One region of the Erwinia pyrifoliae DSM 12163 genome, then DNA from elsewhere that is predicted to be linked to it. Evidence: predicted binding sites of a transcription regulator. Region 1 holds the regulator's gene; each other region holds the start of a gene.
What was found. Region 1 encodes Fur, which represses iron uptake genes when iron is present. Its sites were predicted from a motif close to ATAATAATGAGAACNACTATCAA; they were not measured.

Region 1 (5,246 bases):
TCGTTTTCATCTTTATCCAATACGGTTATTGCTTAGCTGAACCCGGATGGCCAGAGCCGAACGTGAGCGTCATCGCGCTAACGAGACCTCCAGCCCAACCTGTTTCAACATCAGGACTATAAAGTTAAATACTGCCAGAGTGTAGCGCGAGGCCCGTTTAACGGCAAAAGTCAGAATATGCCGTAAAAAAGTCCATGACCGCCATCTGGTTAACAGCAGAAATTGTGGAATTCATGATACCTTAAGCCTCCGTCTCCACAGTAAGAACTTCGCTATGAATTTGAATTTCCGCGTGCAATCTGAGCAATCTGTGACCAACCCTCTGCCGCTGGTGCTGATCCACGGCCTGTTTGGCAGCATGGATAACCTGGGCGTGCTGGCGCGTGGGTTGAAGGACGATCGCCGTCTGATTCAAATTGATGTGCGCAATCATGGCGGTTCCGACTGGTCGGGCGAGATGAATTATGCGCTGATGGCACAGGATGTCCTTGATACGCTCGACGGCCTGCAGGTCGAACGTTTCGATGTGGTCGGCCATTCGATGGGCGGTAAAATCGCCATGGCGCTGACCGCGCTGGCTCCGGAGCGCCTGGCGGGCATCGTGGCGATCGACATTGCGCCCGTGGCGTACCGCACCCGTCATCATGACCAAATATTCAGCGCCCTGCAGGCAGTGACGGCCGCCGGGCTGACTGGGCGCAGCGATGCCGCCGCGCTGATGCGCGAAAGCATCGCAGACGATGGCGTTATTCAGTTTCTGCTTAAATCGTTCCATCAAGGTGAGTGGCGCTTCAATGTACCGGTGCTTTGGCAATGCTACGATCGCCTTATCGGCTGGCAACCACAGCCTGCCTGGCTCCATCCGGTGCTGTTTATTCGTGGCGAATTGTCGCCTTATCTGGCCGATGAGTATCGTGACGAGCTGCTGGCGCAGTTCCCGCAGGCGCGTGCACATGTGGTCGCCGGTGCCGGGCACTGGGTCCACGCGGAAAAACCTGATGCCGTATTGCGCGCAATACGTCGTTTTTTTGCGCTGTAAAAACAATTATTTCCTGCTGCGGTGAAATGATTGTCGTCACCACTTTTGCTGGGTTATGATGGCGCGCTAACATTTTGCCGCTGCTGATTTTTAGGCGGCAGCACGAGCCTGTTCATCAGAAATCCAGCCTTTCAGTATTACGATTCTATGGCAAAAGAGAACACGGACCGCACAACGCTCGATCTGTTTGCAGATGAACGTCGCCCGGGACGACCCAAAACGAATCCGCTGACGCGAGATCAACAACTGCGTATCAATAAACGCAATCAGCTCAAACGCGATAAAGTGCGCGGGCTGAAGCGTATCGAACTGAAAATGAACTGCGACGCGGTCGAGGTGCTTAATCAGCTGGCTGAAGAACGTAATATGAGTCGCAGCGAACTGATCGAAGAAATGCTGCTTAAGCAGCTGCAACGCCATCAAAGCTGAACAATAGTGGACTTAGCACTCAGCAACAAATGTCGCCATATTACACATTTATCCACTCACGGCAGTCTGATATCATTACCGCTATCTGCTCGTTATACAGCAGTCTCCATATCATTAAGATTCAAGAGGTTATTAAGCTCATGGCACTTGTCGGCATTTTCTTTGGCAGCGACACAGGTAATACAGAAAACATTGCAAAGATGATCCAGAAGCAGCTTGGAAAAGACGTTGCAGAAGTTCATGATATTGCCAAATGCAGCAAAGAAGATCTTGAAGCCTTTGATATTTTGCTGCTGGGCATTCCCACCTGGTACTACGGCGAAGCCCAGTGCGATTGGGATGACTTCTTCCCAACCCTTGCTGAGATCGACTTTAACGGTAAGCTGGTTGCCCTGTTCGGCTGTGGTGACCAGGAAGATTATTCTGAATACTTCTGTGATGCTCTGGGAACCATACGCGATATCATCGAGCCTAACGGTGCGGTGATCGTCGGTCACTGGTCCACCGAAGGTTACACGTACGAAGCCTCAAAAGGTCTCGCGGACGATAATCACTTCCTCGGCCTTGCCATTGATGAAGACAGGCAGCCAGAACTCACCAACCAACGCGTTGATAAGTGGGTAAAACAGATTTTCGATGAACTTCAGCTGAAAGAAATCATTGAGGCCTGAATTCGCAACCCGGTGTGAGAGCCATCCCGCACCAAATCAATGGTTTTAGCGATACAAGTAATAGATAGATGTTTGTACCTTTTACCTGCAAAACGGTACAATAACCCCATCGGTTATCGGCTCTCTAAGCGCCCTTCGCCTCTTTGACCACCACGGTCGGTCAAAGAGCGAACGGATGTGGCAGATCGAAATGTTAACATAGCACCACCCGGGCGCGAAATCCCACGGCTGTTAAGCGTGTTGTTCTTACCTCCAGCTGTGGTTTACGGTTCCCCCTTTAGTTTTCATTTCGACGTATCAGTTCTATACTGACTCTCATTGCGCTTCAGCGTCGACCGATGTTCAGGGCCTTACAGCCACTAAGTGACGAGCAAAGTAACAGGACAAAATCCGCATGACTGACAACAACACCGCATTAAAGAAGGCCGGCCTGAAAGTCACGCTTCCCCGACTGAAAATTCTGGAAGTGCTTCAGGAACCCGAAGGCCATCACGTCAGTGCGGAAGATTTATACAAGCGCCTGATCGATATGGGCGAAGAGATTGGTCTGGCCACGGTTTACCGCGTACTGAACCAGTTCGACGACGCGGGGATCGTTACCCGCCACAACTTTGAAGGCGGAAAGTCCGTTTTCGAATTGACGCAGCAGCACCATCATGATCATCTGATCTGCCTGGACTGTGGCAAAGTGATTGAATTTAGCGACGAATCCATTGAATCCCGTCAGCGTGAAATTGCCACGCGTCACGGCATCAAACTGAGTAACCACAGCCTGTATCTCTATGGCCACTGTGCTCTGGGCGACTGCCGTGAAAATGAGACGCTCCACGACAAATAATTTGCACCTGATACCCTGAATACTGCGCGTTGCAGGAACGTGGCAACGCTCATGGCTTTAAGTCTGACGGGTAAGACGATGGAACGGTGGCCTCTGCGCCACCGTTTTTTTTGCCTGCTACTGAGTATATACCGGCAGCCAGCCACCGTAAGAGAGTATTGAAACCAGCGCATTCATGGCGCCGAACATCAGCACCAGCACCACAGGCAGTATCCCTCCCCTTACCCGCCATGCCGATGTCGCGAAGCGCTGCCGCGCCTGCCAGGCCAGCAGCGCCGGAGTGATCACCGCCCAGACGGTTGCCGCCAGACCGGCATAGCCGATTGCCAGCAGAAAACCATTTGGCCAGATCAGCGCAGCCGTTAAGGGCAGAATAAACGTCAGCACGGTGGTTTTCAGCCGCCCGATCGCCGAATTATCCAGCCTGAACAAGTCGGCAAGATAATCAAAGAAGCCCAGGCTGACACCGAGAAATGAACAGGCGACGGCGAAATTAGAGAAAATATCCAGCAGCAGATTCAGGTTACGGCTCTGTAACACCCCGGACAGGGCCGAGACCAGCACATCAATATTCCCTCCCTGCGCGGCGATCGCCTTAAATTCAGCACGCGGAATATTCCCCATCGTGCCAATAATCCAGACAAAATAGATAACCAACGCCAGCAGCGTACCGTAAACCAGACAGCGGCTGATGCGACCGCCATCTTTGCCATAAAAGCCAATCAGCCCGGCAATATTGCCGTGGTAACCAAAAGAGGCGAGGCAAAATGGCACTACTATCCACAAATAGCGCAGATAGTGACTGTCACCTGCGTTGCTGTCCAATAAATTGGCCGGCTGGATATGCCATAGCAGCCCGCCGAAGATCATCAGAAAAGTGACCACCTTCGCACCAAGAAAAATAAGCGTCATACGGCTCACCACCGCAGTCCCCAGCCAGATAAACAGCGCGACCAGCAGTGCGAATAGCAGCCCGGCCACGCGTGCCGATATCCCGACATTCAGTTGATTCAGACTGTGCTGAATAATTGCACCGCTGGCCGAGATATAGGCGTAGGTCAGAATACCCAACACAAAAATCACCGACAGGCCGTTGAACACATTCCAGCCGCGCCCCAGCAAATCGCGAGTGACGGTATTGAAACTGGCTCCGGCGGGATAGTGCAGGCTGGCTTCAAGATAGAGCAGCCCGGATAGCAGCATGCAAAACCAGGTGACGATCAGCATCATTGATGACCAGAGAAACCAGGCACCGGACATCACCACCGGCAGTGAGAACATGCCGGCACCAATAATGGTGCCGCCGATAATTAAGGTTCCCCACAGCGTGGAGGGTAGAGCAGCAGAAGCAGGTGCAGCCATAGCAGATCCTTAGCTAAAAACAGAATAAAACGCCCTCGCCGGGATATTCCACTGGCTAAACGGCATTAACGCCGCATAGTTTACCTGCAATCACACTATCGAACTAGTACAGTAATTAATTAACAACCATCGTTTCTTGTAAATAGCGCCAGCGCGGTGGATTGCGGGCGCAGTCAATCACCGCTAATGAAATACGAGCGGTGCAATTATCGCCCTGTTGCTGCAGCTCGTGATACTGGATTACCGCCTGCTGGTCAAACTGCGCAATAAGCTGGCACCGTTCAATGGTGATAACGACTCCCTTTCGTTCCCCGGCCAAACGCGCAAACAGCGCGGCAACCTCATCCAGAGGCAGCCTTTTCCCGGTGGGCGTCACCATAGTGAATTCTGGCGCAAAATGGCCAAGCAGCTGCGGGATTTTGCTGCCGTCGCCATTAAATACGTCGGCGATAATCTGATGCAGCACGATAACGCTGTTACTGGCTTGTTCAGTTAATTCGGACATGTTATGTCCTTACATCAGGAACGGTGAAAAACAACCGCAGCAATTAACGCGCAAACCGTCAGCAACGGTCGAAAAAAAAGGGCGACTCATCGCCCTTCTTATGCATAACACCCGGCTTATTCGCCGTTTTTAGCCCAGGTGTCACGCAGCCCAACGGTACGGTTAAACACCAGCTTAGCCGGGCTGGAATAAACGCTGTCGGCACAGAAATAGCCTTCGCGCTCGAACTGGTAAGGAGCAGACGCCTGCGCCTGCTGCATTCCCGGTTCAACAAAGCCCTGACGAATAACCAGTGAGTCCGGGTTAATGGTAGAGAGAAAATCCTCCTCCGCCGCCGGGTTGGGCACGCTGAACAGACGATCGTACAGGCGGAATTCGGCCGGCAACGCGTGCTCGGCTGAA
Region 2 (5,246 bases), 1.1 Mb from region 1:
TATTATCTGAAGTCTCTCCGGCGTGGCCTGATCATAGAGTGAACTGCTTATTGCCCAGAACAGCAGGGTCATAGACGCTTTCCCCGGCCGGTTTAGCTCTTCTGCGCTCATGTCAGGCAAAATTTTTCTTATTTCACCCCGTTCTCCTTTTTCAATTTCCTTTGCCAGAGCTAACTGCTTCCCTTCAAAATAATCCTGCGCTTTTAAATCCATACCTTTTTTACACCCCTGCACCATCAACGCTGAAAGTAATATCGTGATTACAATTAGTATTCTTTTCATATGCGCCCCCTGATTGTGGCAATATCCTCGTCTTTCTGGTCTTCAATACAATCGATCGCCTGGTCAATACCGTGCCTGTCGAGTAATGACCCCTTTCCTCCCGGCAGGGTGTGTTTCATCCCCACGGCATCCGGGATTACTGACGACAACCCCTCTTTTGCCGACAGTAAAGTAAGGTCGCCATTAACACTTTTGTAATCTTCTAACAGATTGACTTCCTGTATTTTCGTCAGCAGCTCGCCCTCTACCCGATAAGCCTGTATGTTTCTGGCGCTGCCAACAAGGGTTCCACCGTATTTCTCCACCGTGCCTGCATTAACCCCTGCGGCATTAAATGTCCATGCCGGTTTCCCACTGGCAACAGAAGCGGCAGAGGCCATACCACCACCAAGCGAGTGACCTGATATATCAATATTCCCTTTTGCACTCTTTCCGATCGAAACGGCTTTCTCATAATAATTTGAGTGGACACCAATTCCTTGATAAAGATTATTAGACCAGTCCGCAATGTTTTTAGTTTCAGGGAATTCACCTTTAATGAACGATGCAGTCACAGCTTTGATTGATGGAAGTTCAGGAGCTCTCGATCCCCTGAATACCAGCGTAGGATCCATCTCTGAGCCAAATATCGATTTATCCGGTGAATAGACCCGCGCAAGCTGGAAACACTGCCGGGAAGAGAAGCCGAGATCCCTTGAGATAGCCATCATACTGTTGGTCGAATTCATCAGGCGTTGCGCGGCCTGTTCAAGGTGGCGGCCAGCAGCGGGCATAACACGCTGAAAAGCGCCTGCCCGCGATTGACGGAGCCTTAGCCTTTACGCCGGGGGCCACGGCTCCAGTAAGCCATAAAACTGATGCATTCAGCAGACAGACCGCGCTCACCTATCAGATAACGGCGCACCTGTTTCACCGCGCTGGACTCGGCTGCCACCCAACCGTGGAAGCAGGTATCAGCCCCGGCGGCACGATCCCAAAGCAGATCGTCCTCATCGCCCTCTGACAGCTCCTGGCGCGCCATTGCCGCCGCTGGCAGTACCACATGTTGCCTGACCGCACTCAGCATCGCTTCACCGTGCGCTGCGCCGTTTTCGTCACGCGGCAGCCAGTGAACTTCAGCAAAGCGGTAATGACTGAGATCGATACAGTCAGCGCGTTTTGGCAGCTCGATAAACAGTTGGATCGGCGGTGGGTTGCGCCATTGCGCCAGCTGTTCAAGGATGGCTTTTGCCGCCGGGAACGCCGTTTCATCGGCCACCACCAGCGCCCGCTCAACGTTACGGTGCGGGTTCCACTCGTAGCCGCCGCTGTCCGTTGTGCAGGCACGGTTGGGGGCAATAATCTGTAAAGGATCGCCCGGCTGCGCGGCCAGCGCCCAGGCGGATGCCGGCCCTTCCGTGCCGTGCATCACAAACTCAACTTCGAACTCGCCGGCTTCTACATTGACGTGGCGCAGGGTGTAAGTACGCGCAACAGGGCGGAGATCTGCCGGCATGGCGCAAACGGTTTCCCACCATGACTTTTCGCCGCTCAGTGACGACGGCGTCCCGTTGCGCGAGGGGAACAGCAGCTTGATGCGCTGATCTGGCGCATCCATCTTCATCTGACGCACGTCATCACCGCTGAACACACAGCACAACATTGAAGGAGAAAGCACCTGCTTACGCGCCAGCACTACGTTGAATAAGCGATACTCCTGAACATCCGCCATCATTCCGCCTTATAAATCTGAAAGCCCTGCACGTCCTGCAACGCGCCTGAGGGGGCAAAGAATAGCAAAGCCAAATGATAATGAGAATGAGAATGAGGACTCTTTACCGCAATAATCGAGAACGGATTGATCCGCAGGCGAAAAGCGTTCAACGTAGCGTTTTACTGTGACTGATGCGGAGCACACCGATGTCCCTGACCCTTCTGACGCGGCTGGCCGATATTCCGGCCAGCCAGTGGGATGCCCTGACCCCAAACGATCAGCCTTTCTTACGCCATGCCTTTCTGCATACGCTGGAGGAGAGTGGTTCGGTGAGCCGCGCCAGCGGCTGGCAGCCCCAGCACCTGCTGTGGATCGAGGAGGGTATCGTGCGGGCGGCGCTGCCCGGCTACGCGAAAAGCCATTCGATGGGCGAATACGTGTTCGATCACGGCTGGGCGGAAGCCTGCCAGCGCGCCGGACTGTCTTATTATCCGAAATGGCTGTCGGCGGTTCCTTTCAGCCCGGTGAGCGGTGCACGGCTGCTGGGTGATGACGCCGCCGCCGCGCGGCTGTTGCAGGCACTGCCCGGATTTCTGGCCACAGAGCAGTTCCACAGTGCGCACATGACTTTCAGCGATCGGCGCGTGCATCAGCTGTTGCAGCAGGATGCACGCTGGCTGCTGCGTCTTGGCTGCCAGTACCACTGGCACAATCACGGCTACCGCGACTTTCAGGACTTTCTCGATACCCTTACCTCGCGCAAGCGCAAACAGCTACGCAAAGAGCGCCAGCTGGTGGCCAGCCAGGACGTGGCGTTTACCTGGTATCAGGGGGATGAACTGCGTGAAGTGCAGTGGGATTTTATCTACGCCTGTTACGCCAATACCTACCATGTGCGCGGTCGCCAGCCTTATCTCACCCGTCTGTTCTTCAGCCTGCTGGCAGAACGGATGCCCGCCGCCATCCGCGTGGTCATTGCCAGCCGGCAGGGCAACCCGCTGGCGATGGCTTTCAGCCTGGTGGATGGCGATACCTTCTATGGCCGCTACTGGGGATGCCTGGAAGAGTATAACCGTCTGCATTTTGAAACCTGTTTCTACCAGGGCATGGAGTATGCTATTGCGCACGGGCTGGCGCGTTTCGATGCCGGTGCACAGGGCGAACATAAGCTGATCCGTGGCTTCGAGCCGGTACTGACCGAGTCCTGGCATCTGCTGCGCCACCCGGGCCTGCACGAAGCGGTCGCCCACTTTCTGCACCAGGAGCGCGTAGGCATCCGCGCCTGGGCTGCTGAGGCGCGTGAAGCACTGCCCTATCGTCTTTCAACACCATGACATCACGTCATGCCCGGCTAACCCGGGTCATGCTCCTCGCCGACAAAACCGCCGGTCTGGTGCCGCCACAGGCGCGCATACAGCCCGCCACGCGCCAGCAGCTCACTGTGAGTGCCGATTTCAGCAATCCTGCCCTGCTCCAGCACCACCAGTCTGTCCATACGGGCGATAGTGGAGAGGCGGTGCGCAATGGCGATCACCGTTTTGTTGCCCATCAGGTTTTCCAGGCTCTCCTGGATCGCCGCCTCCACTTCAGAATCCAGCGCCGACGTCGCCTCATCCATGATCAGAATCGGGGCATCTTTCAGCAGCACGCGGGCAATGGCGATACGCTGGCGCTGGCCGCCGGAAAGCTTCACCCCGCGTTCACCGACGTGGGCATCCAGCCCGGTACGCCCCTGCGGGTCGGACAGCAGCGGAATAAACTCATCCGCTTTCGCCCGGTGGATCGCCTGCTGTAACTCGGCTTCGCTGGCATAAGGGCGGCCATACAGCAGGTTGTCACGAATCGAGCGGTGCAGCAGTGAGGTGTCCTGAGTGATCATGCCAATCTGCGCACGCAGGCTCTCCTGACTGACGTCGGCAATGTTTTGCCCGTCGATCAAAATACGCCCGCCGTTCAGGTCATAGAGCCGCAACAGCAAATTGACCAGCGTCGATTTCCCAGCACCGGAAGGTCCAATAAGACCCATTTTTTCACCGGGTCGGATGGTCAGCTGCAGGTTATCGATCACCGTCCGCTCACCGCCGTAGTTGAAGTCAACGGCATCAAAACGGATTTCGCCCTTTTCTACGCGCAGCGCCGACGCCTGGTCTTTATCGCTGACGTTGATCGGTTGGGCGATAGTTTGCAGGCCATCCTGCACCATGCCGATATTCTCGAAGATGCCGTTCACCACCCACATAATCCAGCCGGACATATTGACGATGCGGATCACCAGCCCGGTGGCCAGCGCAATGGCTCCCACGCTCAGCAATGACTGAGTCCACAACCACAGCGCCAGCCCGGTGGTACTGATAATCAGCAGGCCGTTTAGCGTGGTGATCACCACATCCATGCCGGTAACCATCCGCCCCTGATCGCGGGTTTTTATCGTCTGATCGTCAATCGCCTCACGCGCGTTCTGGCGTTCCAGGTCACTGTGGGCAAACAGCTTCAGGGTGGAGATATTGGTGTAGCCGTCAACAATGAAGCCCATCAGGCGCGAACGGGAATCGGAAGAGGCGACCGAGCGCGCTTTCACGCGCGGTACAAAGTAGCGCAGGCAGAGAATATAACCCACGATCCAGATCAGTAGCGGAATAGTCAACCGCCAGTCAGCCTCGGCAAACAGCACCAGCGTGGTGATGGCGTAGATCAACACATGCCATAGCGCATCCACAGCCTGCACCGCCGAGTCACGCAGCGCATTGCCGGTTTGCATAATGCGCTGCGCGATACGCCCGGCAAAGTCGTTCTGGAAAAAGTTCAGGCTCTGGCGCAGCACATAGTTGTGATGCTGCTAGCGGATCATGCTGGTCATACCGGGGTTAATCGCCTGGTGTACCAGCAGGTCGTGCAGGCCGATAAACAGCGGCCGCAGCAGCAGCGCCACCGCCGCCATCCACAGCAGTTCGCCGCCGTAATCGCTAAAAAAGGTCACGGCGGGACTGGCGTTCACCAAGTCGATAATACGGCTAAGGTAGCGGAACAGCGCTACTTCAATTAACGATGCAATCAGCCCGATAACCAGCAGCAGCGCGAAACTCGGCCACACCTGGCGCAGATAAAACAGATAAAACGCCCAGACGCGGTTCGGCGGCGTGTCGGCCGGGGCATCCTTGAAGATATCGATAATCCTTTCAAAACGGCGATACGGCATAAAGCAGGCTCACTTCCAGAGCTGTAAACCTACAGCTTAGTGCATCCGGGTAGCAGTCAGAAGATGATTAATACA
Region 3 (5,246 bases), 690 kb from region 1:
GTGATAAACTCGCAAAATTCAGCTTCAAGAATATAGCCCTTTTTAGGCATGGTACGGATAATTCTTTGCTGCTTACCATCATCCTCAAGCGCAATACGCAGCGCATGGATCGCGTTGGGCAGGCTGTTATTACCAATAACACGCCGCTCCCAGACAAGATTATTTAACTCTTCGCGCGAGACTGCTTTCCCGGCATTCTCTGCCAGCACCCGTAGCAACTTGAGCTGGTACTCACCCAAACGGCGTTGTTCACCGCTGCTTTGATGGAGCAAAGTACCGGAAGCGAAATCAACGCTCCAGTGATTAATAATACAATCCACAGTCATAGTCGCCGCATATCGTCTGATTCAGTGAGTTTATCAAGGGGGTATCCTGATGCGTATAGTGGCAACACGGTATCTCATCAGAGTAAACATCTGTTTTAACTTAATAAAAGATTTGCCGGCAAAAAATGGCATTATCTTTGCTGCGCGCACGCTGATTATAAACCGTTATCATTAAAAAATCTGGTAATCAATAAGTGCCATCAAATATTCTGTTTAAGCTAACCGCCTTAAAGCTAATGATTTATGTGATTTACGCCAAATAAAACGCATGACGGGTTAGCCAATAATGCCACACCGCAAGTAGCAAACTGCTGTCTCCTCTCATGTACATCGCGGCACCCGACGCTTCCTGACTGATGATGTTGTCGCGATTTATCGGGCAGGTATGTGAAACCCTCACCATTGGTAACTGGGTGAATTTCGATCCAGACTGATAATTTCTTTCCGCTGAATTATTTTCTGCTATCGAACCCTCATTTTGACCGATTAGCCTACCAGTCATCTCCCCGGGGGAGCCCGTGTTTAACGTTGAAAGCATAACAAATGGATCTGTTAGCGGATATGAATTGCCATCGCTTTACCCGGACCTGTAATCTGCCGGGCGAGCGGCTGCCCGCTGCGTCACGCCGGTGGATACCTTAAGAAATTTTCTGACACATATTGTCATTACTTTTTATTCGTCGTAGCATCGCCTGTTCAGGCTCGAAACTGATAATAATAATCATTTTCTTTTGCGGGGTTAGCTATGACACTCTGGGGTAAGGTATTGATTCTGGCTGGCGGTTTACTGACGTCAGCCACTTTGCTGGCAGCACCGTTTATGGTGGAAGATGTCAGCGGACGTAAAGTCGAGATTAAATCCGAAGTACAGCGGGTGATCCTCGGTGAAGGGCGGCAGATCTATCTGCTGGCTGCTTTTGATACCGATGCGCCGTTCAAGCGCGTGGTCGGCTGGCGTGACGATTTGCCGAAGGCCGATTTCGACAGCTATCAGATTTATGCCAAGAAATATCCGTCTATTACCGCCTTGCCGACCTTTGGCGGAGCGAAGGATGGCACCTTTAACATCGAACAGGCGCTGACGCTGAAGCCCGACCTGGTGCTGATGAATCTTGAATCTAAAGCCGCCACCGATGAGTCCAGACTGACCGAGAAACTCAGTAAATTGGGCATTCCGGTGGTCTTTATCGACTTCCGTGAAAAACCCTTTGAAAATGCGGAAAAAAGTATCCGGATCATGGGGCAACTGGTGGGTAAATCAGCGCGTGCTGAAGAGATCATCGCTTTCCGCCAACGTCAGATCGACATCGTCACCGACCGGCTGAAAAACTTCCAGGGCCAGCGCCCGAAAGTGATGCTGGATCGTGCGGGAGGCTATACGGAAGAGTGCTGCATGTCATTTGGTGATGAGAACTTTGGCCGTATGGTGGCCGTAGCCGGCGGTATTAATATCGCCAAAGGGCTGATCCCCGGCACTTTCGGCATGCTTAACCCGGAACAGATTATTGCCGCGCGCCCGGATGTGGTGGTGGTCACCGGCGCTAACTGGAAAAACTACAATACCGCAGGCGGCTGGGTTGGCGTCGGGCCGGGTGCGGATTTAACCGTTGCCCGCCAACGTTTAACCGCACTTATGGCGCGCCCGGCGTTCCGCACTTTACCGGTTGCGACCAATGGCAATGCGCATGCCATCTGGCATCAGTTCTACGACAGCCCGTATCAGTTCGTCGCTATTCAGGCGTTGGCGAAATGGCTGCATCCGGAGCTATTTAAGGATATTGACCCGGATGCGACCTTCCGCGAATTTTACCAGCGTTTCTTGCCGATTGACTATCAGCCAGGCTACTGGGTGACGCTGCCGGCGACGGCGGGATAAACCTGGCTGCATCATAAAAGAGCGGTCGCCCTTTTTACTGGTTTACGGTGACAGGCAGGCATAACCCTGAAGGGTTATGCCTGGTGAGGATGCGCGCCGGGTTCGCTCATTTTCTTCAAATCTTTATCAACGAAGAATAGCGCCTGACCGCTGTTACCCACCAGCGCCAGTTTATCCAGCACGGATTTAAACAGCTTCTCTTCTTCATGCTGCTCGGCGACATACCACTGCAGGAAGTTAAAGGTTGAGTAATCCTGAGTGGTCATAGCGGAGTGCGCCAGCTCATTAATTTTAAGGGTAATCAGCTGCTCATGCTGATAAGCCTGCTCCAGTACTTCGTTCAAAGAATTAAAGGTAACCGGGGGGGCATCAATGGTGCCCAGCACCGGCATCGCGCCGGTATCGCTCAGGTAGTTAAACAGACGCTGCATATGCTGCATCTCTTCTGCCGAGTGTTCGCGCAGGAAAGCGGCAGCGCCCTCGAAACCTTTGTCATTGCACCACGCGCTCATCTGCAGGTACAGGTTGGCAGAATAGAACTCCAGATTAAGCTGATCATTCAACTGAGCGGTCATTTCATTAGTCAGCATGGTGACTCCTTTACCCATATTGGGCGATATTAAACAGGCGATTTCGGTGCATTATGCACATGTTCAGCGCAAATAAAAACGCTTAATTATAGCTTTGGCTAATTTAATATCCACGTCATGGTTATTTGTGGTAATTGATAATCATTCCATCATTAAAACCATCTGGTTCACGTTTTTGAATAAGTTTGATAACCATTCTTATTAAAGAACAGGCGACTCATAACGAAATGAGAATCAATGCTCTTTAATGGTATTGTGAGCAAGAAATAGTATTCATCAGGGCGAATTCAACTCACCTTGTTCTGGGGCTACATAAGTCGCAGCGCTCTTTTTCCCCTGTCCCGTCGAACGTTGTTGCCGTACGCGCCGCTGGCGCGCAGCAAAGGGGGGCGGCCCGACATAAATAATTGTAGTCATTTAAACGCCAAAACGCATGATTAAATGCTTTCTATTATTTCCAATGGCATGCAGGCATCGCACTTGAAAATATCAAATACATCCCGGGTTATTTGATATTCAAATCATGTCGTTACCACTGAATGTTAAATGATCCCATTGCAAGCGCTAAACGCAGATTATTTGGCTGTTTACGGTCTGCCTGCAAGTTTAATCTGCATCGGCTCGGGTTTAAGGAAATGAGGATGTGGTTTGCCATGGATAAATATCAGCGGGATATCGCCTTTGCCGTGCTGTTTTCACGCATCATTTCAGATAAGCCAGCATCGACCTCTGGTTTCGGTCGGCCCATGGCCACGTTTGGCGCCGCTTTATAGACCAGACCCAATTTCGGCATCCAGCCGCGCCGCAAAAAAACATGAAGTCGATGAAGCGGATTCAGGATCTGCATCGCGGAACAGGTAAGCCGGGGGGAAGTAAGGCGTGATTTGCTGAGCCAACGCCATCGCCAGATCTGTTGATGCTACTAGCTCCGCATTCGGGGCGGGCATCCTCCCATAGCCAATGATTTTTCCCGCCTGTGCTTGTCGTTTCAGCCATTATTCCGCATCGTTCCTTGTGACATAACGTCGGCATAATCACCTCGCTTATCATGGCTGCATAATCAGGTAATTCTGAATTCTTCATTATGCCCAATTTATTATCCCCTCTCAAGGAACCACATGATACTTTCAGCCACTCACCGCCATTCCTCTGGTTCAGCGTTTCAATTGATAGGCTATGGGGTATTACCCGACACGCTGTCAGGGGAAGATGAAACTGGATCTGGATGATTATTCTCACTAATGGAGTCGTACATGTATATGTATTTACCCTTTTTAATAGGCGCAGGCATTGTTTTTAGTACGCTCGCGGGAAAAAGAAAGCTGGCTTATCTGTTTTGGTTCGCAGACCTGATTATTATCCTCGCGTGGTTGAAATTTCATGCCACCGATGCGCTTCTTCTTTCGTTCTAGAGGTCACTATGCAATCATCTGTTAAAAAAGATTTTTCCCGCCCGCTGAATATGATTATGCTTATTCCGGTTATTGTTGCTTTACTCTGCGCATTTTATTTTCAGCTAAGGTTTTACGATCTGCCATGCCCACTTTGCCTGCTGCAACGCGCGGCTTTACTGCTGACGGGGACGGGGCTGCTTTTTAATCTCTATTTTGGCAACAGAAAGTTGCATTATGGCATGGTGATTATCGGTGCCTTAGCGCTGGCCGCAGTCGCCACCCGACATGTTTTCCTGCATATCACGCCTGGTGATACCGGCTATGGGCTGCCGTTCCTCGGCATACATTTGTATACATGGAGTTTAATTCTGGCCGTGGCGATCATTATTGGCGTGGCCGTGACGTTAATGATCACGCCAGATGCTGCTACAGCACCCGTTGTTATTAAATCTTTCACACAGAGATTCCTTATGATTATTTATGCCCTGATTTTGGTGGCCAATCTTTCTTCCACGGTACTGCAATGTGGCGGCGGTCAGTGCGATGATAACCCGACTTATTATCAATTACTGAAATAGTTTTTGCCGGGTGTAACCTGCTGAAAATATCTGTCAGGCCGGGAATGACGGCCTGCTTAATAAATAATTTGAGAAAATTAATAATGAAAAAAGTTTTTGTTACCGCTCTTCTGGCATGTTTTCTGATGCCCGCCAGTGGTTTTAGTCAGATTGTTGACTGGGAAAGTTCCGAGGGGATTAAGCGGTTATCGCAGGCCGACGTTAAGCAGGATTTCTTTGCGCTGGCTCCGCAATTTGAAGGTCAAAGTAATAAAGTCTATTGCGGCGTTGCATCGGCAACTATCGTACTCAATGCGTTACGTCTGCATGAAAATAAGCCAATACAACCTGATACCAGCTCAATAGCCACCGGGGACCGTGCCTGGTTCCCGAAAAAGAACGGCTGGCTTCCGTTCTGGAATCGTTATACCCAGAACAGCGTTGTTGCCTACAGCAGCAAACCGCGAATTGAAATTTTCGGCAAGCCAGAAGCTGCTGGCGCG

Region 2: a site for Fur is predicted at 2,068-2,090, ahead of EPYR_RS17710 (siderophore-interacting protein). Genes of this name have one in related genera too.
Region 3: a site for Fur is predicted at 2,972-2,994, ahead of ftnA (non-heme ferritin). Genes of this name have one in related genera too.

Annotation. Positions count from the first base shown of each region.
Region 1 covers NC_017390.1:2,727,462-2,732,707, forward strand. Annotated here, with positions in the region: gene seqA (replication initiation negative regulator SeqA) at 1-10, opposite strand, end outside; gene ybfF (esterase) at 275-1,039, shown strand; gene ybfE (LexA regulated protein) at 1,187-1,468, shown strand; gene fldA (flavodoxin FldA) at 1,609-2,139, shown strand; gene fur (ferric iron uptake transcriptional regulator) at 2,534-2,977, shown strand; gene mtr (tryptophan permease) at 3,095-4,339, opposite strand; gene EPYR_RS12365 (hypothetical protein) at 4,455-4,844, opposite strand; gene glnS (glutamine--tRNA ligase) at 4,961-5,246, opposite strand, start outside.
Region 2 covers NC_017390.1:3,873,449-3,878,694, forward strand. Annotated here, with positions in the region: gene EPYR_RS17700 (ankyrin repeat domain-containing protein) at 1-282, opposite strand, end outside; partial or broken gene EPYR_RS17705 (phospholipase) at 279-941, opposite strand; gene EPYR_RS17710 (siderophore-interacting protein) at 1,094-1,996, opposite strand; gene EPYR_RS17715 (GNAT family N-acetyltransferase) at 2,182-3,309, shown strand; partial or broken gene EPYR_RS17720 (ABC transporter ATP-binding protein) at 3,327-5,171, opposite strand.
Region 3 covers NC_017390.1:3,415,237-3,420,482, reverse strand. Annotated here, with positions in the region: gene EPYR_RS15640 (transcriptional regulator) at 1-326, opposite strand, end outside; gene EPYR_RS15635 (ABC transporter substrate-binding protein) at 1,072-2,202, shown strand; gene ftnA (non-heme ferritin) at 2,277-2,792, opposite strand; gene EPYR_RS21190 (DUF5993 family protein) at 4,034-4,204, shown strand; gene EPYR_RS15620 (disulfide bond formation protein B) at 4,213-4,764, shown strand; gene EPYR_RS15615 (phytochelatin synthase family protein) at 4,848-5,246, shown strand, end outside.